Regions from separate parts of the Pedobacter vanadiisoli genome, predicted to be linked through region 2. Evidence: riboswitches for the same ligand, from Rfam matches in the RefSeq annotation. Region 2 holds a riboswitch; each other region holds the start of a gene.
The links. Region 2 has a riboswitch for S-adenosylmethionine ahead of metH (methionine synthase). Riboswitches for the same ligand answer to the same signal wherever they lie in the genome.
Positions count from the first base shown of each region.

Region 1: it holds a riboswitch for S-adenosylmethionine, as region 2 does, so the genes downstream of both, ACFSR6_RS01855 (peroxiredoxin family protein) here and metH (methionine synthase) in region 2, are expected to answer to the same signal.
Region 3: it holds a riboswitch for S-adenosylmethionine, as region 2 does, so the genes downstream of both, ACFSR6_RS03950 (SusC/RagA family TonB-linked outer membrane protein) here and metH (methionine synthase) in region 2, are expected to answer to the same signal.

Region 1 covers NZ_JBHULL010000003.1:152,855-160,223, reverse strand. Annotated here, with positions in the region: gene ACFSR6_RS01865 (YceI family protein) at 1-394, opposite strand, end outside; gene ACFSR6_RS01860 (peroxiredoxin family protein) at 426-1,745, opposite strand; gene ACFSR6_RS01855 (peroxiredoxin family protein) at 1,923-3,224, opposite strand; SAM riboswitch class I at 3,382-3,479, opposite strand; tRNA gene ACFSR6_RS01850 (tRNA-Cys) at 4,232-4,302, shown strand; SAM riboswitch class I at 4,319-4,417, shown strand; gene ACFSR6_RS01845 (hypothetical protein) at 4,501-4,692, shown strand; gene ACFSR6_RS01840 (DUF4833 domain-containing protein) at 4,703-5,284, shown strand; gene ACFSR6_RS01835 (hypothetical protein) at 6,341-6,616, opposite strand; gene ACFSR6_RS01830 (hypothetical protein) at 6,707-7,174, opposite strand.
Region 2 covers NZ_JBHULL010000008.1:431,160-438,528, reverse strand. Annotated here, with positions in the region: gene ACFSR6_RS10545 (pyridoxal phosphate-dependent decarboxylase family protein) at 1-398, opposite strand, end outside; gene metF (methylenetetrahydrofolate reductase [NAD(P)H]) at 469-1,422, opposite strand; gene metH (methionine synthase) at 1,567-5,265, opposite strand; SAM riboswitch class I at 5,449-5,553, opposite strand; gene ACFSR6_RS10530 (Bax inhibitor-1/YccA family protein) at 5,670-6,425, opposite strand; gene ACFSR6_RS10525 (hypothetical protein) at 6,463-7,029, opposite strand; gene murQ (N-acetylmuramic acid 6-phosphate etherase) at 7,133-7,369, opposite strand, start outside.
Region 3 covers NZ_JBHULL010000005.1:505-7,873, reverse strand. Annotated here, with positions in the region: gene ACFSR6_RS03965 (GntR family transcriptional regulator) at 1-7, opposite strand, end outside; gene ACFSR6_RS03960 (YtxH domain-containing protein) at 291-491, shown strand; gene ACFSR6_RS03955 (SusD/RagB family nutrient-binding outer membrane lipoprotein) at 713-2,143, opposite strand; gene ACFSR6_RS03950 (SusC/RagA family TonB-linked outer membrane protein) at 2,155-5,319, opposite strand; SAM riboswitch class I at 5,640-5,746, opposite strand; gene ACFSR6_RS03945 (peroxiredoxin family protein) at 5,884-7,158, shown strand.

The DNA of each region.
Region 1 (7,369 bases), on a different contig from region 2:
CTGAAGTAATATTAAAAGTAGCTTTATCAAACTTATCAACGGCAAAAAAGTCAGCACCTTTTAAGTGGCCCAACAATTTTGCATTTGTTTCTTTATCGGTAAGATCAGTTACCGCAATGGTTTTGGTATCGAGTTCGAAACTACCACCTTTCAGCACCTTATTATCTAAGGCTAACGATCCTGAACTGATATTGATGGTTCCTGAATGTTCTCCTGTTACCTTTTTAGCCAGCCAGGTGAGTTTGCTTTGTTCAGGACTTACTTTATAGCTTACCAATTTTCTTGCCGAAGCTTCGATAGGTACTTTAAGTTTTGGTTTTGGCCCGTTTAAATCGGTTAATGATCCGGCTACGATGGTGGTAGCAATAAGTGCAATCGTTTTGTATTGTAACATTATATTATGGTTTTTTAGTTTGAGGTGGTATCTATTTTCCATTTGCCTGTGCCTCAAAATAGGCTGCAGACGGTACTGGTTCTGCAATTAACTCGTCCAGTACTTTATTGAATTTTTTCTCGTAATCATCGTAATATTTTCCGGTAACGGTTCCGGTATAGCCGGTGTAGATTTCGCGTACTTCGCCCTTTCTATCAATAATAATAGTAGTTGGATAAGCAATAAACTTATTTAAAGCCGGAAGCTTATCTGCAACCAGGCGTTTATCGGCCAACCCGCCAAACAGGATGTTGTATTTAATATTGTACTTATCGCGAAGCTTGCCCAGGGTATATTTTCCATATTCCAGGTCATCTTTCTGTTCGAAACCAATAGCAATGGCTTCTACTCCCCTTTTACTGTTCTTATTGAACCAAGGTGAAAGAAATACAGTTTGATCTGTACAGTTAGGGCACCAGGTACCTATCAGTTCTACAATAACTACTTTACCTTTATATTTATCGTCGGTTAAAGAAACCGGCTTACCGTTCAGGTCGGGAAAAGTAAAAGCAATTTTTTTATAACCTTCTTTCAAATAAGTTAATTTATAAGGATCGGGCAATTCTGCCTTGCTGTCTTTTACACCTGTAAATTTGAGGTTATCATAAATCCCCTGACTGATTTCTCCGGAAAGCGTGCCATCTTCATTAATGGTACCTTTGTAAATTTTAGGGCTGGGGCCGCTAAATCCTGAAAGTACAAACTGGTTTCCCTGTACGGTACCTTCGAGCTCGCGGCTATCGCCGGTTACCTGCATAATTACACCGGTAAGTTTGTTCCCCTCCTGTTTCAATATGGCTACCTTATTTGGGACAGCCTCTTTAGAAAATCCTTTAAACTCCCATTTGCCGGTTAAATTGGCCACTGGTGCAACATCTTTTCCTGGTTCCACAAAGCGGTAAGATTTGCCCTGTTCTGCTGTGAAAGGTAGGGAATTACCCTGTAAACCAGGCACTAAACTTTTATATTCGCCGGAGATCCTGCCATCGTTTTCTATTTTGGCCACTAAAGCCGCATCGTAGGTATTCATCTTGATAAACAGAGAATCCTGTCCTAAATATTTGATATGGAAATCATCCCTGCGCGTTCCGTTTAACAGGGTAAAGGTGGCATGCTCAGCATCTTTTCCTTTGAGTTCGAAATTAAATGGCACTTCGGTTTCGGCAACCTTAAATACCCCACGCCATATACCTTCTTTTATAAATTTTTTGGCCGTTTTTGGTTCTTCATCTGTTTTATTTACAGCAAAGCCTGTGGTAGAAATGAAGCAGGCCAAAGCCAGCACCTGTATTTTAGCAACGTAATTTTTCATCTTGTAAAGTTTTTAGTGTAGGTAAACACGGGCCGTATCATAGGGATAATTTTCCCCTAAATTTGTCATGTTGAGCCTGTCGGAACAATTAAAATTTATTTAAACAGATCTCTTCGACAAGCTCAGGATGGCAAATCTTTATGATACTGCCCGATATTTAACTTAGTTGGTTTGGTTTTATTTAGTTTTTAGCGTTTCGGCAGAAGCGAATTTTTCAGGTACAGGCTCGGCAATCAGCTCATCTAACACCTTATTGAATTTTGCTTCATAATCGTTAAAGTATTTTCCGGTAACGGTTCCGGTATAACCGGTGTAGATTTCCCTTACATTTCCTTTTCTATCGATAATAATCGTGGTTGGGAAAGCAATGAATTTATTTAAAGCAGGTAGTTTTTCGGCCACCACTTTTTTGTCGGCAATGCCTCCGAACAGGATGTCGTAAGTGATACCATATTTTTCTTTCAGTTTACCAAGGGTATATTTGGCATATTCGAGGTCATCTTTTTGTTCGAAACCAATGGCTATGGCTTCTACACCGCGTTTTTGATTCTTTTTGAACCATGGAGAAAGGAAAACCGTCTGATCAGTACAATTTGGGCACCAGGTGCCTATGGTTTCGATTATTACCACCTTACCTTTGTATTTATCATCACTCAGCGAAACGTTTTTTCCCGTAAGATCAGGAAAGGTAAAATCGAGTTTGCTATAACCTTCTTTAAGGAAAGTGAGTTTATAAGGGTCAGGCAGTTCGGCTTTTTCGTTGCGCTGACCATCAAATTTCAAGTTTTTGTAAATCCCGAAGCCCTGTTCGCCGGTAATGCTGTTGTCGTCGTTTATTTTACCTTTCACAATAAACGGACTCGGACCTGTAAAACCAGATAATTCAAATTCATCTCCCTGTACCGTTCCTTCAAGCTCGCGGGTATCGCCTACAACGGTCATAATTACACCGGTAAGTTTATTGCCTTTCTGTTTTAGTAGTGCAATTGATGCAGGTACAGCTTCTTTGGTATAGGTTTTGATTTCCCATTTGCCCGAAATATCGTATTTTGGAGCTATATCTTTACCAGGTTCTACAAAGCGGTAACTTTTGCCATGTTCAGCAACAAAAGGTAATGAATTGCCCCTAAAACCGGGTACCAGACTCCGGTATTCTCCTGATAAGGTACCATCGGTTTCGATCTTCGCCACCAATGCGGCATCGTAAGTGTTCATTTTTACATAGATCGAATCTTCACCGCGTCGTTCTACATGAAAATCATCGCGCCTGGAGCCATTAATCAGGGTTAAAATGGCTGTTTGAGGATTTTTTCCTTTTAATTGGAAGTTAAAAGGCACTTTTGATTCGCTTACACTAAATTCTCCCCTCCAGATCCCTTCTTTTGGGAATGGCTTTTCCACCCTGGCCGATGCAATGCCCCCCAACAGCAGTACTGAGGTGGTTAGGCATGCGATTTTTGATGTAATTCTCGTTTTCATAATCATCATTATTAGTTAAACACTATTTTTTAGAGTTTTTTGGTAACAAGGCATCATGATCCACACGGAAAACCATACAGCAGGGCTACAGGCTGTTTAAACAGCTGTTATGCTATTGATCTTTAACGGGAAACGGTATGTTTACTTGTTACCGGTTAATTTATAATCTATTGCTAGATCAGTTTGAGCACTTTTTCCTATGGAAAGTTGCTAGAAGTTCAACGAGGACTGACTCTCCCTTCTTCTGTATAAATCAACTAATTAATGGTGGTAAATTAATTAGAGTAATAACCTAAACTAGTGGTGGTGATTAGTTTCGGCTGTTCCTGATACCCCGGCAACTTATTGACTGAAATACATGACCACCATAATATTCTATCAAAATGCCCCGGGGTACCAGGATTTTTAAATGAGAATACTTGAATGGAAACCTTTATCAGGTGATCCGTATCTTAGTTTATATTAGCCGCAACAAAAGTTATACTGACCTGAAAAATTGATCAGAGAATATGACTGAAGTTGTACACAGAGTTTCATATTGAACGTAGATTTGCTGGTGAACAGTTTTAATTTTTTTGTAAAAGTATAAACTTTGAACAATTTAAACAAGTATTCCTATAGATTTTATAGACTTTATTTTTAAATCACTGATTTACAGAAAGATAATTTATCAAACTAGGGGATTAGCAAAGGGTTTTGAGTTAAGGGCACGCAGGCTTTTCATTTCATCTTCCATTATTAACCGCAAAGAACGTTAAGGCAAAGCATAAAGAACGCAGCGCTTTTCATTCCATTATCGGTTTTACATCTTCCATAACATATTGTCATTCTGAACGAAGTGAAGAATCTTTTAGTTGAAAAATCCCTCCTTTCACTCCGGATGGCAGATTAAAAAAACAAATTCAAAAAAATCTACTATTTCTATAGAAATTATAGTTTTTATTATTTACCTTTGTTTTGTCTCTTTCGAAAAGCGAATCAATAAGCAGATTGAAAAAGAAACATATAGTCATGTGGCCGAGTGGCGAGGTAAAGGTCTGCAAAACCTAGTACGGCGGTTCGATTCCGTCCATGACGTCTGAAATTGTATTACATACTTATCAAGAAAGACGGAGGGAATGGCCCTTTGATGTCTTAGCAACCTGTTTTAACAAGGTGCTAATTCCATCTGCAGGTAGCAGAAAAGATGAGTTTGAAAAGGTTGCTGCAACTATTTTCGGCGAATGATCAATAGCTACCCCCCTCTTTCCGAAACCGTTAAACTAAATGTTGAGAAATGCCAGTTCATTTTGATTACCCATCAATCAGGGATTTTTTTGAGGTCTATGGAAACACTTCCTGCGAGAAATTAAACGACTATGAACATTGTAGAGCCGAATCAGACCGCCTCTATAATGAACAATTAAAAGAAAGTGAAAAAGAAATTCCTGCAGAGGATCAGGAAAAAACAGACAGCTTTTCAACATAAAAAACCTAAAATGCGCTTAATACCACCTATATTTTCAATGCCGGCCAAAAGCTTACTCTTTATTGTTTTAACCCTTGCTCTTTTCGCAACACCAGTCTGTGCACAAACCAAAGACCCTTCTCCCATTAATTTTCCTACACCTAAAAATGTAGACAACATGTTGTTCTACCTGCAGCGTGATCCAAATACAAATACGCTAATTTATGCCTTAAACCTGAAAGAAAATGGCAGTATTGATGCCAGTTCGCCGATACAGGTATATTGGATCCGTTATGGCGAGAAAGGGCAAAAGAAAGATCTTGGTTATATCCAGCGAAAATTTGCCTATGGTATCGATACAAAAGCATTGGGCGGAGATAAGTACGAATTCCGATTTGTATCGCACAAAAAACTACCTTTTTACCTGCAGCGCACTAATGATAAAAGTTACCATGCTTCGGTAACCATTAATAACCATACCATTAAGGTAAACCGGTTGTTTGTAAGAATACAGGGCGGCAGTTTCTGGCTCCCTAATGTAAAATATGCTGAGGTTGAGGGGATTGATGAAGCAACAGGTAAGCCAATTGTAGAAAGGGTGAGTGTGAAGTAATGCTTAGCTTTTTAACCGCAAAGGCAATGTGCCATGTTTTCTTTCATTTTCAACACAGGGAACACAAAGAAAGGCACAAAGCTCACCACTGCTGTCATTCTGAACGCAGTGAAGAATCTTTCACTGAAATAGTATTGTTGCATTTAAAAGATCCTTCGTTACACTCAGGATGACAAATCACGGAGATAAGGATGTGTTTTCTTGGTACCTTCGGCTTTTTAACGGCAAAGGGCATGGGGACAATACCCCACGTTTTCTTCCTTTTTTACCACAGAGCACACAAAGAAAGGCACAAAGCTCAACACTGCTGTCATTCTGAACGCAGTGAAGAATCTTTCCCTAAAATAGTATTGTTGCACTTAAAAGATCCTTCGCTACACTCAGGATGACAAATCAGGGAGATAAGGATGTATTTTCTTTGTACCTGCGGCTTTTTAACGGCAAAAGGCATGGGAACAATACCCCACGTTTTCTTCCTTTTTTACCTCAGAGCACACAAAGAAAGGCACAAAACTCAACACTGCTGTCATTCTGAACGCAGTGAAGAATCTTTCAATGAAATAGTATTGTTGCATTTAAAAGATCCTTCGTTACACTCAGGATGACAAATCACGGAGATAAGGATGTGTTTTCTTGGTACCTTCGGCTTTTTAACGGCAAAAGGCATGGGAACAATACCCCACGTTTTCTTCCTTTTTTACCTCAGAGCACACAAAGAAAGGCACAAAACTCAACACTGCTGTCATTCTGAACGCAGTGAAGAATCTTTCAATGAAATAGTATTGTTGCACTTAAAAGATCCTTCGTTACACTCAGGATGACAAATCAGGGAGATAAGGATGTATTTTCTTTGTACCTGCGGCTTTTTAACGGCAAAGGGCATGGGGACAATACCCCACATTTTCTTCCTTTTTTACCACAGAGCACACAAAGAAAGGCACAAAACTCACCACTGCTGTCATTCTGAACGCAGTGAAGAATCTTTCAATGAAATAGTATCATTACAATTAAAAGATTCTTCACTGCACTCAGGATGACAAATATAAAAGCCTGCTTTTATTTCGGCTCTTTTTTATTATCAATGGCGGTGCTGAAGGTCTTATAAAACTCACCTTTTATCCATTGTACTTTTCCAATGTCACGCATATCGGGCGCAATAATATAATTACCGGTTTCACTATCGAGGATAACCAGCATATTATTGGCATTTACTTCGGTGCGGTACTTTCCTCCTACCTGGTTCTGATCGTTTTTAAAACTAATGGCTGCGAACATTAAGCCTGCGCCCAAAAATCCCAATAAAAGGGATTTGGTATCCAATGTAATTTTCATATTCTTAAGATTTATTTGTGTGTAAAATCAAGTTAAGAATTTTACTTCCTGGATTTTAATTCTATCAGAAATATTGCAATATGTTCGCCGCTAAATTTTAAATATGAGATAAGCTAAAGCAGTTACAATCAGTAGAAGTAATAATAGCCTGATTAATTTTTTACTGAGGCTGTTTTGATTGTTGCCAATGTTCCCTGAAATAATATTCTTAATATCAGTATCCCTGCTTTGTTGTGTTATACTGCCACCAAACTTATATTCCATCAGCTTTTCTACATAATCTCTGCTCGCTGCCAAACCTAAGCCTGTTGCATCTTTATAATGTTTAATGGCGTTTAGCTTGTTGCCCTGGCTTAAAATAGCCAATACGTGCGCGTCTAAATTTTGAGGTTTGGTATCAGGCTGCGGTATTCCGGCTTCCAGGGCGTCTACATACTCTTTGGCTTCATTTAAACTGCATATACTATAATCCTTAACAATCTTAATTGCAGCTATTTTCTGGTTGCGGGAGAGGAACAATAATGTTTGCTGCTGTATTTCGGAGCTAACGTTAATCATAATTTAAGCTAGCAAAATGTGAACCAATTATTATGGTTTTAAAATGAGGTTTCAGTTATGAATATGATCAGGCAAAAATATTTAGCTATAATGAATATCAGTTTCGGATAATGCGGGATAAATTTTTCAAGATTACTCATCGTTGCACTGCCTTCCTGGGGTATCAGATCAGATATATTGCCATGTGTATATGGG
Region 2 (7,369 bases):
TAATCTTTGGGTAAGTTAAACAGGGAAAGCAACAACTGGATGGTTTCAAGCTCGATAACAGCAGAAATATCGCCAGTACCTATCGCACTCTGCGTATTTTGATCATAGATGGTCGATAGCCAATCGCCGGCAATGGCGGCAGGAGTTGTTCCTCCGGTAACAAAGCCCCAATACCTTGGGCCAGATGAAGCCACCATAAGAGGCTCGAAACGCTCGTTAAATTGGGCTAAGGCATTCTTAGCTCCTATACCTTCTTCATTTAAATCATAAACAATTCCCACTTCTGCGGAACTTGATGTTGTACGCTCTTGAATATGGTTTAAATAATCTATACCCTGTTGTTTAACTGCTGTGAGTAAAACATCAAGGTTTTGTTGGTCGGTATTTAGGTTATTCATTGATTTATTTCAATTTGCCGTTATGCTGATAGTTAAGGTTGCGGGATAATTCAGCCTGATGGCTCACTTATTAAAATATAGCTTTGGCAATCTTTTTGGTCTGCTCAGGGCGACCCATGGTATAAAAATGTAATACAGGTGCACCAAAGTCAATCAGTTCTTTACATTGTTTAATCATAGCTTCCGTACCTATTTCTTTTGCCTCGTTATTGTTTTTAGCGTGGGCCAATGCATCTGTTAACTCATCGGGTAAATCGATGTGAAAAACCTTAGGGAGCACATTTAACTGCGACAGGGTACTGATAGGTTTTAACCCCGGAATAATAGGAATGTTAATATCATTTTCCCGGCATTTCTTTACAAAATCGAAATACTTCTGGTTATCGAAAAACATCTGCGTTACGATAAACTCTGCACCTGCCTCTACCTTCTTTTTCAGGTATTTGAAATCGGTGCTCATATTAGGGGCCTCAAAGTGTTTTTCCGGATAGCCGGCAACACCGATACAAAAATCACTTTTAAAGGTTTCTACATCTTCGTGCAGGAATTTACCTTCGTTATGGTTCTTGATGTGTTCAATCAGGTCGGTAGCATAACTATGTCCGCCGGGAGTAGGAACAAAATTCCCATCCGCTTTACGGGCGTCACCGCGCAAGGCCAGTACGTTATCAATGCCTAAAAACTGCAGGTCAATCAGCGCATTTTCTGTTTCTTCTTTAGTAAAACCACCACAAATGAGATGCGGAACAGCATCAACCTTGTATTTGTGGATAATGGCTGCACAAATGGCAATGGTTCCCGGGCGTTTGCGGTAAGAAACCTTTTGCAATAAGCCATTTTCCTGTTCTTTATAAATATAATCTTCGCGGAGCGATGTTACATCGATAAAAGGCGGATTAAACTCCAAAAGTGGCTCTATGGCATCGTAAACCCATTGGATGCTCTGCCCTTTTACAGGCGGTAATAATTCAAAAGAAAATAAGGTTTTACCCTTCGCGTTTTTTATATGGTCTGTAATCTTCATATTCTAATTTAGTTGTCATGCTGAATGCAAATGAGGCATCTCGAACATAATGGCAGTTTTTATTTGTTGATGACTGCTGGCATCAAAATTATTATCCTTCACTCAGAGATCCTTTGTTGTCCTCAGGATGACAAAGTAAAGGGATTAATAAGCTAAATTCGGACTTAACCATCGCTCCACTTCTTCAATTGGCATATTCTTTCTGATGGAGTAGTCTTCAATCTGATCTTTGGTAATTTTTCCCAATCCGAAATACCTTGAATCCGGGTGTGCGAAATAAAATCCGCTTACCGCAGCAGTTGGGTACATGGCATAACTTTCCGTTAAACGAAGGCCAATTTTATTTTCGGCATCAAGTAATTCGAATAAGGTCCCTTTTTCAGTATGCTCCGGACAGGCCGGATAACCCGGTGCAGGGCGGATCCCCACATACTCTTCCTTGATCAGTTCCTGGTTAGTCAGTTTTTCATCCTGTGCGTAACCCCAATATTCTTTACGTACACGTTCGTGCATGCGTTCTGCAAAAGCCTCTGCCAAACGATCGGCCAGTGCTTTTGCCATGATGCTGTTATAATCATCATAATTGGATTCGAATTCATTCACCAACTCATCAATCCCAATACCTGCAGTTAAGGCAAAACCACCAAAATAATCCTGGATTCCACTTTCTTTTGGCGCAATAAAATCAGATAAAGCATAATAGGGCTGCCCATCTACTTTTTCGGCCTGCTGGCGGAGGGTGTGGATTTTGACTAGTTTGGAGTTTGGGGTTTGGGGTTGGGAGTCTCCCAACTCAGCACTCTCAACTCTCAACTCGATGTCGTCTTCAACCGAATTTGCTGGCCAGAAACCGATTACAGCCCTTGCGGTTAGCAGTTTTTCATCGAGGATGCGTTTTAGCAAAACCTGTGCATCATCAAAAAGTTTCCTTGCTTCGTCGCCTACATTTTTATCGTCGAAAATTTTCGGATAACTTCCACGCAGCTCCCAGGTATGGAAAAATGGTGTCCAATCGATATAAGGAACCAGTTCTTCCAGGGGATAATTATCGAAAACCCTTGTTCCGGTAAATTCGGGAACAGGTAGGCTGGGTTGAAAATCAATCTTAAACTTATTATTCCGTGCTTCTTCAAGCGTTTTAAAACGTTTATCAGATCGTTTATTCAAATGCGCTTCACGGGCTTTATCATATTCGGCCCGGATGCCTGCAATATATTCATCCCTGGTATCGGGATTCATCAAAGTGCTGCAAACCGTAACACTCCTCGAAGCATCCAGCACATGAATAGCTGGTCCAGAGTAATTTGGTGCCACCTTTACTGCAGCGTGGATCCTGGAGGTAGTTGCTCCACCGATGATCAATGGAATGGTAAAACCTTCCCGCTCCATTTCTTTGGCGAAGTGAACCATCTCATCCAATGATGGCGTAATCAACCCGCTTAAACCAATAATATCAGCATTTATTTCTTTTGCCTTTTTGATGATATCCTGTGCAGGAACCATCACCCCCATATCTACAATTTCGAAATTGTTACAGGCCAGTACTACACCAACAATATTTTTACCGATATCATGTACATCGCCTTTCACTGTAGCCATCAACACTTTACCTGCTGAAGAATTCTGATCCTGGTCGGGGTTGCTCAGTTTCTCCTGCTCAATATAAGGCAACAGGTAAGCCACTGCTTTTTTCATTACCCTGGCCGATTTTACCACTTGCGGAAGGAACATTTTTCCGGCGCCAAACAGGTCGCCTACAATGTTCATCCCATCCATCAACGGCCCTTCGATAACCTGTATCGGACGGTCGTATTTTTGCCTTGCTTCTTCAACGTCATCATCCAGGTACTCAACAAGGCCTTTTACCAATGAATGTGATAGTCTTTCCTCAACTGTTCCTTTACGCCACTCCTCATCTTTAACCACTTCTTTGCCTTTGGTTTTTACCGTATCGGCATATTCGACCAGGCGTTCAGTTGCATCTTCCCTACGGTTTAAGAGCACGTCTTCTACCCTTTCCAGCAATTCAGGTGGAATTTCCTGGTAAACCTCTAACATCCCTGCATTTACGATTCCCATATCTAAACCAGCCTTAATAGCGTGATAAAGAAAGGCCGAGTGCATGGCTTCGCGCACCACATTATTTCCCCTGAAAGAGAACGAAATGTTAGAAACCCCTCCGCTCACTTTAGCGTATGGCAGGTTTTCTTTGATCCAACGGGTTGCATTAATAAAATCAACCGCGTAATTATTGTGCTCTTCCAATCCGGTGGCCACCGTTAAAATATTCGGGTCGAAAATAATATCCTCTGCCGGGAAACCGATTTCGTTTACCAGGATATCGTAACTGCGCTTACAGATTTCTATCCTTCGTTCGTAATTATCTGCCTGCCCCTGTTCATCAAAGGCCATTACCACTACCGCAGCTCCATACTGCATAATTTTACGGGCACTTTCTCTGAATTTATCTTCGCCTTCTTTTAAGGAAATGGAGTTTACGATACCTTTTCCCTGCAGGCATTTTAAGCCATTTTCGATCACCGACCATTTCGATGAATCGACCATGATCGGAAGTTTGGCAATATCCGGTTCGGAAGCAATCAGGTTCAGGAATTTGGTCATGGCCGCTTCTGAATCCAGCATCCCTTCATCCATATTCACATCAATTACCTGTGCACCACCTTCAACCTGTTGCAGGGCAACGGCCAATGCAGCTTCGTAATCGCCGCCCAGAATCAGTTTTGAGAATTTCGGAGATCCGGTAATATTGGTTCTTTCACCAATATTTACAAAAATACTATCTGGGGTAATGGTTACAGGTTCCAATCCACTTAAACGCATGTAAGGCTCAATAACCGGTACTTTCCGTGGCGCTGCTTTTCTTGCGTTTTTAGCAATACAGCCAATGTGTTCCGGAGTGGTACCACAGCAGCCACCCACAATGTTAACAAATCCAGAGGCAATAAAATCATCAACCAGGTGTGCGGTTTCATGCGGTTGCTCATCGTAAGCACCAAATTCGTTTGGCAAACCGGCGTTAGGATAGGCTGATACATAACAGCCCGCTTTTGCAGCCAGTTCCTCAATATGCGGACGCATTTCTTTAGCGCCCAAAGCACAGTTAAAACCGATACTTAAAGGGTTGGCATGCCTTACAGAGTTTAAGAAAGCTTCAGCCGTTTGGCCTGAAAGTGTTCTTCCGGAGGCATCGGTAATGGTTCCCGAAATCATGATTTCAAGTTTACGGCCAATTACCTCCTCATATTTTTTAATGGCTACAATAGCCACTTTGGCATTTAAAGTATCAAAAATGGTTTCGATCAATAAAACATCTGAGCCTCCATCAACCAGGCCACGTACCTGCTCGTAATAGGCTTCTTCCAGCTCATCAAAATAAACTGCCCTGAAACCGGGGTCGTTTACGTTTGGCGACATCGAAAGGGTACGGTTTGTTGGGCCAATGGCACCCGCGACAAAACATTTGCGATCGGGATTTGCGGCCATGAATTCTTCTGCAGCTTCTTTTGCCACACGCGCACCTTCAAAACTCAGTTCGTAAGAAAGGTCTTCCATCTGGTAATCGGCCATGGAAATGCGCTGCGTACTGAAGGTATTGGTTTCGATAATATCGGCACCAGCCGCCAGGTACTCCAGGTGTATGGATTTTATAATATCCGGACGCGTGATGTTGAGCAAATCGTTATTGCCTTTCACATCACAGGGATGATTTTTAAAACGTTCTCCCCTAAAATCTTCTTCGGTTAATGTATAACGCTGAATCATGGTACCCATAGCCCCATCAATCACCAAAATACGTTTCTCTAATTCTTCTCTTATGCTCATTCTTGTTGTTAGATATGAGACGTGAGATGTTTGATATAAGATGTTAGATGTGAGATACGAGAATGGATAGACACAGTGTCCCAAATCTCAAATCTATTGTCTCAAATCTATTACTTTAAATCTATTGTCTCAAATCTCAAAAAAAGGCTTATTTAAAAAGTTGGTACGTGAATCGTAATCCTAAACTTATCTGTTTCCGCTATTTGCAGAATAGAATTTAGCACCTTGTAAGGTTACAGGTTGCTAAGACTTCGTTGGGTCTAATCCCTCCGTCTTTCTTAATAAGCATACAAAAATGCAACAAAGCAACATCAATTCCAAAAATTATCGCTTTGCAACCAAATAAAATTACAAAGGCCATGCAAAACTGCACGGCCTTAAGAATATTGTTCTGTTTTTGGAGGTTATCTTCTGCTACCGAAAATACGCAATAGCGACAAAAACAAATTAATAAAAGTGATATAAAGCGATAAAGCGCCTAAAATAGCAAGCTTTTTACCTTCATTTACAGCCAAAGTATTACCATTTTCGTCTAATCCCTGACCAATTCTTTTTAGTTCCTGTACTTTATAAGCAGTTAATGCCGTAAAAACAGCAACACCTATAAATCCCATAATGTAACTTAAAGTGGAGCTTCCTAAAAAGAAATTGATGAAACTGATGATTACCAAACCAATTACTCCGGCAAATAATATTGGTCCAAACTTACTTAAATCTGTATCTGTCGTATATCCCATTATAGCCATCACAGCAAATATTGCCGCTGCCGCAGCAAAACATATTACAACTGATGGCAAAGAATAAATTAACAAGATAAAGCTGAGCATTACCCCAGTTAATACAGAGTATAGCAAAAATACGCCTATTAATGCTTGATATGACATTCTTTGCATGCCAGCACCTAATAGTAATACTAAGCCAAGCGGGGCGAATATTGCAATATAACCGAGCACGGTAAATCCACCTTTCCCTGTTTCAGGATTAGATGTTACAAGATAATTCATTACGGCTGGTGTACTTGCTATAAAATATGCTGCTCCGGTAGAAACTACCAATGCAACAAACATCCATAAAAATACATTCCCAAAAAAACGTTTAGATTCAGGCCTAGTCTGTACAAAAACACTGTTGTCCTGATATTGATAATTTTGTTGTTCCATTTTAAATTTGTGTATTTAACTATATAAAAATAAATATTTAGTTCAGTCTTTTTGTCAGTAGTTCTTCAACTTTTTTAAAAACCTGCAGGGGTTTCAAAGTGCGCCATGGCAGGCTATCAAACGCACCGCCAAAGTTAATGTAATAATCGATATTATTATCGCGAAATTCAGCGATAACGTGTTCCTGAAAATTCACCCCAACAATCCAGCCATCTTCTACTTCCTGAAACCATTCTTCATAATAACTGTCATCAGAGGCATGAAAATTCAGCACATTTTCACCGATCAGGATAAATTTATTAATGCCTTCATCCATCATGAGCTCTAAAATATCGCGTTTCAGCAGCATGATATCGTTATTAATGGCATCGTTCCATTCGCCAATAAACTCTATAATGGTATAACCACGGTCGTAATCGGCATATAACACTTTTATGTAAAGTGTATTGGAACCAAACTCATCCCATTGCGGGTGCAATAAAAAATTATAAATCTGCTTATCGAAATAAAGCTCTGAATATTCGGTATTATAAAACGGCGAACGTTCATCTTCTGCCGAAATATAATCATCTCTCCACTGGTAATAAGGCTCTATCTCGTGCATATTTTAATTATTGAAGGATTGAATTTTGAATGAATAATGTTAGGTCATTTCTGCACCGCATCACTCTATCTTTCATTCAATCATACTATTCTCCTCTTATTTCTTAATGTCCTGCTTCTACTGCTTTCCGTACACTTCCGTAACGGTTTAGTAGTATGGCGGCTTCATCATAGGCAATATTCAGTTCATCGGCAACCATTTGCGTTCCACGGTCTACCAGTTTATGGTTGGTTAACTGCATATCAACCATTTTATTACCAACTACGCGCCCCAGCTGAACCATAACCGTAGTGCTTAACATGTTTAACACCATTTTCTGTGCTGTACCCGATTTCATACG
Region 3 (7,369 bases), on a different contig from region 2:
TATTCATGCAACAATATTTGGTTTAATGGATTTACCGGAGGTTAACTGGCCGAAATATATAAATTTAATAGTGATAATTGATAAAAATTTAAGAATGATCGTCTATTCGACATCAAGTGGTTGCCACGGAGACACAGATTAATATAATAATATTTTCTGTGGCTTTCGTGCTTCCGTGAAAAAACCGAAAGGTTGATATAACCGCAATTAGCGTATTTGTAACAACTGTTATTTCGAATTGTCTAAAACTTTTAACGGTCTCAAAATGTTTAACTAAAAAAAGAAAAAACATGGGAATTTTAAAAACAGCAATCATTGGTGCTGCAGTATATGCCGGCGTAAAATATATCACCAAGAAAGATCCGGTTACCGGACAATCAATCGTTGATGAACTTTTAGATCGTGCTCCACAATGGGCCGATAAAGCAAAAGGTTATGCAGAAGACCTTAAAACAAGGGCGAGTAATGCCGCTGAAGATTTGGCGAGATGAATACCCTTTAGAGGTAAAGAGCCTGAAGAGGCTAAATTTCTATTTCTCTGATCAAAAAAACGTCCTAATGTAAAGTTAGGACGTTTTTTTTTTGCCTAAGTGTGTCGGATGGTAACACCTCGAATATTCACTTTTTTCTTATACAATCGTCATGCTGAACTTGTTTCAGCATCTTTCCTGCAATATAGACCCTGAAATAAATTCAGGGTGACGGTTCGGCATTAAAAAGCATCAAACCAAAGTTTGGTGGTTAATAAATCGGCACCCTGGCTGCTTACCGCATTTTTATAATTCTGTTCGTTTAACGATTGTTCCGTACCCGGATAAATAAAACGTACCGGAATTTTACCATTCAGCACGGTATTAACAGAAGCGGTTAACTGCGGATAATCTAACCTTCTCTGCTCGGCCCAGGCTTCTAGACCTTGTCCGAATAAGGCGATCCATTTTTGCTCACCAATTGACTTTTTATAATTGCTTGAGTCGTATTGTACTGCAGCTTGATTAATATAATCGTCTACTGCACTACCAGTTAAACCATATTGGTTAAACGAAGCCTTTATAGCCTGTTTATAGAGGTCACCGGCGTTTTCTGTAGTAAAACCACGGGCGGCTGCTTCTGCTCTGTCAAAAAGCACTTCAGCGTAGCTTAAAATTACCGCAGGTGCTTTCGGATCAAGAAAATAAACACCTGGTTTTGAAGAGTTTGCCAAGCCAATGGCACTTGCCTCAGAGTTGGTAGAACCGTTTGGTATCCCTACATAACCTTGCGGTGGATTTTCCGTTCTACTGGCATAAACTGGTAGCCTTGGATCATTCAGGGAAGTAAGTTTATCAACAATGGTTTTGCTGATCCGGTAATCATTCCTGGTTTCGAATGAAGCCGCTACAGGGTTCTGCTGTGGCGATACATCATATTTCAGCACGGCATTTTCTGAATTACTACCAATATAAGCGCCTCCCTCTGCCTGTATTTCGTCAATCACCTGTTTGGCTTTAACCGGATCTTTATCTGCAATACGCAAGGCAATACGAAGCCTCAGTGAATTGGCAAACTTTTTCCATGATGTGATATTATTGCTATAAATTACATCACCGGCAATCGCCTTTGCAGCAGGGTCTAAAGCCGCCTGCGCTGATTTCAAATCGCCTAAAATACCATAGTAAACATCCTTTTGCTTATCGTAAACCGGGGTAACAAACTGCTTTATTTTTCCCGCCTGCGAATACGGAACATCGCCATAAGCATCAGTAAGCAGTAAAAATGTCCATGACCTTAGTGCAAGCGCAACAGCTTTATAATTCGGATTGCCCTGCGCATCACCCAGTTCGATTATTTTATTAAAACCGGCAATACTTTGTGCATAACCTGTTGACCATAAAGCTGTAAAACTGCTGTTCGAAAAAATAAAACGGTCTTCTTCCGTATATTGTACTTTGGCCCAATGCTGGGCAAACAGCAGGCTCGAGTTCATGTTATTGGTTACACCCCAATAAGTATCTACTGTGGCTTTGGTTGTGCCGGTAAGCAAATAATCCGGCTGTGCAACTTCTGGTGCATTGGGGTTGATGTTCACCTCGTCAAGCTCTTTTTTGCATGATGAAAAGGCAATTGCCAGGATGGCCAGTATATAGAGTTTTTTATTTTTCATGATGAGAATATTTAAAATTTAACATTCAGGTTGATACCATAACTGCGTGTGCTCGGATTGGATAAACTTTCTAAACCCTGGCCATTACCGGTATTGAAGGCCACTTCTGGGTCAATATCGACCGTATTGCGGTGAATAATCCAAAGGTTACGCCCCACAAGTGATACCGAAACCCCTTGTAAACTTAACGGACGGAGCCATTTTGCAGGTAAATTATAGCTTAATTTCACCTCACGGAGTTTAACATAAGAAGCATTGAAAATATTCGCTTCGTCTATATTTCTGAAAGATTTGTAATACTGTTGGGCAGGCAATATTTTCTCGTTGCGTTTGCCATCGGCAGTTACCCCATCAAAAATAATCCCGTCGTCGTACACGGTAACACCTGCCGGAGCTGATCCGTTTACCCTTACCGTGCCATTTTCTTTTTTGTTATCAGGATAATAGTAAGAAATACCGCCATATTCTGCTGCCCTGCCCGGGAGTGTAGAAGCCAATACACCGGTATAGGTGCCTGTTGCGTAAGTACCATTGTAAATAGAACCTCCAAAGCTGGCATCAATTAATACACCTAAGCTGATTCCTTTATAGGTAAAAGTATTGTAAACCCCACCAATCCAATCTGGCGTATATTTCCCCAACACCTGTTTGGTTGGGTTTGTAGCGGGTGCACCTGTAGCGTTAACAATGATATTTCCGTTGGCATCCCTTAAAAAAGAGGTGCCGAACAATGATCCATAAGGCTGGCCCACTGTTGCAATAACCTGGGCAGAGTTCGAAGCCACTATATAATTGGTCAATAATTTTTCGGCATCCAATTCAATTACCCTGCTCCTGTTCGCTGCAAAATTAAAATCAACATCCCAGGTAAATGCTTTTTTAATCGGGCTAATGCCCAGTTGTGCCTCTATTCCTTTGTTATTGATTTTTCCGGCATTCAGTAATTTCGAGCTAAAACCTGTACTCTGGCTCACATCGGCTGCTAAAATCTGGTTGTAGCTATTGGTATTGTAAGCGCTTAAATCGAACCTCAATCTTTTATTAAAAAATACCGCTTCAACCCCCAGTTCTGTAGATGTGGTGGTTTCAGGTTTAAGATTAGGATTAAGATCAATATTGCTTGTAGTAAGCTGAGGGTTGCTATAAAATGGTGCACTGAACACATAAGTATTGATCAGACGGTAAGGATCGGCATCTTTCCCTACTTTAGACCACCCGCCACGTATTTTTAAATAATTAAGGGCTTCACTTTTAATATCGAATGCTTCGGTAGCTATAAAACTTCCGTTAAATGACGGGTAAAAGTAAGATCTGTTTTGCGCCGGCAAGGTAGACGACCAATCGTTACGGGCCGTGATGTTGGCAAAAAGGTAATTCCTGAAACCGATTTGTCCGGATGCATAAACACTGTAAGATTTTAACCTCGACAAATTATTGGATGAAATGAGGGGATCGCGCGAGTTTTTTAGTGTGTAAAGTCCGGCAATGGCCAGTTTGGGAGCGCTCTGATCGTTTTGTTCTATATACTGCCTGCGGATGTTACCCCCACCCAATAACTCCAGGCTAAAATCATCGTTCAACTGTTTGTTAAAGTTTAAGGTGGCATCAGTATTATTCTCGTTTACTGTGAAGGCGCTTTCCGTATAAGAACCAAAAGGTGTTCCATTGGTACCATAGGCAATCCTGATTTTACGCCTGTCGTTGTAATAATCCGTACCCGATCTGAAATTAAAATCAAGGCCATCAATAATTTTATAATTAAGGGCCAAACTACCAATAATACGACTGCGGTTTTGCGAAACCGTATTTTCATAAGCTACCCAATAAGGATTGCTGTAATAGCTGTTGTTCCAGTTAAAGGTTTTTCCATTTTCGTCCAGATAATTTTTCAACTGGTTAATATCAACCTGACGGCCAAACCAGGTAAACTGCAACATGGTACTGGTTGAACGGGAGCCGCCTGTACCCGGTAAATTATCAGAACTAAGCTTGCTATAATTTGCATTAGCCGTTACACTCAATTTCGGGGTGATTCTTAAGGTGGTATTCAGTACAAATGAATTTTTCCCCTGCCCTGAATTAGGCACAATACCCACTTGTTTCAGGTTATTGTACGAAATCCGGTAATCGTATTTTTCTCCTGCATCGGCAACCGATACCCCATTGTTTAGTGAATAACCGGTTTGAAAGAAATCGCGCACATTATCCGGGTGTGCAATAAACGGAACCGCCACCCCTTTCGAATAAAACTGGGGGATCAGCCTTCCATCCAGTTTAGGCCCCCAGCTCTCATCTACCCCGTCATTTAATCCTTTACCTGCACCATCTACATAACTGAATTTACCTTCCGATCCCTGTCCGAAAGCATTTTGATAAACCGGCAGGGTAAGTAAAGTTTCCAGTACTGCATTTGAGTTGATGGCAATACCCAATCCTTTTTTAGATTTACCCGTTTTGGTCTTAATAAGAATCACACCTGCCGCAGCCCTCGAGCCATATAATGCGGCAGCATTCGGGCCCTTTAGCACACTTATCGATTCGATATCTTCCGGGTTGATATCCGAAATGGTATTGGCATAATCCCTGGCTCCTGCCGAATTCAGCTGTGAATTATCAACCGGGATGCCATCTACCACAAATAAGGGCTGGTTGTTACCCGCAATGGAAGTTTCTCCCCTGATCACCACACGTGATGAACCCATGCTCCCCTGGCTATTGGTAACCCTTACACCGGCAATTTTTCCGGCAAGGGCATTTACCAGGTTAGATTCTTTAGCTTCTGCTATGCTCTGCCCTTTCAATTCCTGTACAGCATAACCTAACGACTTTTTCTCCCTTGAAATCCCCAAGGCGGTAACCACCACCTCATCAAGTGCATTATCACTGGATTGGAGAATCACTGCAATAGGACCGTTATTAGTGATCTGTACCTCTTGGGTTTTAAAACCGATATAAGAAAACACCAGGGTCCCCTTTTCTGGTGCACTGATTGAAAAAGCACCCTTGCCATCGGTAATGGTGGTTTGTTTGGTTTCTTTTATAAAAATGGAAACGCCTGGTAATGTTTCACCATCTGCCGACTTTACCGTTCCGGTAACCGTGGCGTTTTGAGCGAACAACTGCTGCGAGATTAAGAGCAGCAGGATAATCACCGTTGATTTAAAATTTGTGAACATGTGTATATATTTAATAATTAGAATTTGGATAAAATTTTGGCAAAACGATTTACTTACGGCTGAAAGCCATGTAATACGAATGAACTAAAAGAAATGGTTAGCTTAAAAGCCTGTTAAACCGTACTGATTTAACAGGACATGCACATTCGGGAATACGCGTTAAAGTATGCATCAATGGATTTTAGGTAGTCAGTTTTTTTCATTTCAATGGTTTTCTGTACAACATATTTACTGATCAAGAATGCATTGGAGGCAAAAAAAAGCACCCCTTAAATCAGAAGTGCACCATATATTTTTTAATAAGGATAATGCGAACAACTGACTTAACTGCCCCAGATTCATCCGGGATGGAATTAGCACCATTTCTAAAAATCAGATGGTTGCTAAGGCTTCACAGGGCCATTCCCTCCGCCTTTCTTGATAAGTATTTTAAAATAACTGCTGCAAAGGTATAATTAATTCCATTTATCCTATAGTTTTTATAGAATTTTATTTAAATATTTTTTCTTTGCTTATTTCGTTTGTATATTTGTCGACTAATTTAGTCGATTAACACACGTCCTGATGAATCTGAAATCTGTATTTACCGCCTTATTGGCTATATCTACCTCTTTAACCTTTGCACAGCAACAAGTGGTACTGGCCAATAGCCAACAAGCCAGAACCAAACCAAAAAATACAAAAGCTTTTATTGCACTGGGTACTTGGCGTGGCATTGCCAAAGTAAAAGAAGGATTGGACATCCCTTTTAATTTCGAAATCAGCGAAAAAAATGGGCAACAAAAGCTTTATTTCCGTAATGCTGAAGAAAGATTTGAAGGCGGGCTGGTAAAACAATCAGGCGATTCTTTATTCGTAAAACTCGATCAGTTTGATAATGAACTTGCATTTGCCATTGTAAATGGAGATCAATTAACAGGAATATTAAGGAAACAGGATAAAACAGGCAAACCTTTAAATATTGTAGCTGAGCGTAAGAATTATCGTTTCGAAACACTTAATAAGCCTGCAACAACCAACTATTCAGGTAGTTATGATGTGGCTTTTAAATCACCCAATGGTAAAGACGAAAAAACAGTAGGTTTATTTAAACAAACCGGAAATAAACTTACAGGAACTTTCTTACGCATAACTGGCGATTCGCGCTACCTCGAAGGTGTAGTAGAAGGAAATGAATTTCAGCTTTCGAGTTTTATCGGTTCTTCTCCTGCCTATTATAAAGGAACCTTCCAGGCAGATGGTTCAATTACAGGCGAAATTTTAAGTGCAAGAGGCAGTCAGCCTTTTACCGGGATCAAAAATAAAGATGCCGCCCTACCCGATCCCTATAAGCTTACTTACCTGAAAAAAGGCTACAAAACACTCGATTTCAGCTTTCCTGATGTGAACGGCAAAAAGATTTCATTAAAAGATGAAAAGTATAAAAACAAAGTGGTGATCTTAACCATTACCGGAAGCTGGTGCCCTAACTGTGTTGACGAAGCTAGTTTTATTTCGCCATGGTATAAAACAAATAAAAAGCGTGGTGTAGAAATCATTGCTTTACATTACGAACGTTCTACAGAGCCCGCATATGCAAAAAAAGTAATGAACCGTTTCCGTGAACGCTTTGGTATTGAATACGACCAGATATTAGCAGGTACAGCCGATAAACAGGTAGTAGCTGAATCGTTGCCTGCGCTCGACTCTTTTTTATCGTTTCCAACCACGATCATTATCGATAAACAGGGTAACGTAGCACAAATCCATACGGGCTTTAATGGTCCGGCCACCGGTAAATTTTATGACGAATTTGTGAAAGAATTTAATACAGAGATTGATGCGCTATTGAAGAAATAGATTTGGAATATTTGTCATTCTGAACGCAGTGAAGAATCTTTTAGCATTTAACATTGGCAGGTAAGGCATTAACCAATGGGAAAAAATGGCATTTTGTACTTTGTTCTTTGCAGTAACTGTGTTTTTAGCCCCGGGCGTAGCAGCATCCCTGAAGCGCAGCGAAAGGATATAGCGGAGAACGGGAACAAACTTTAATAGTGCCCCCCCGACA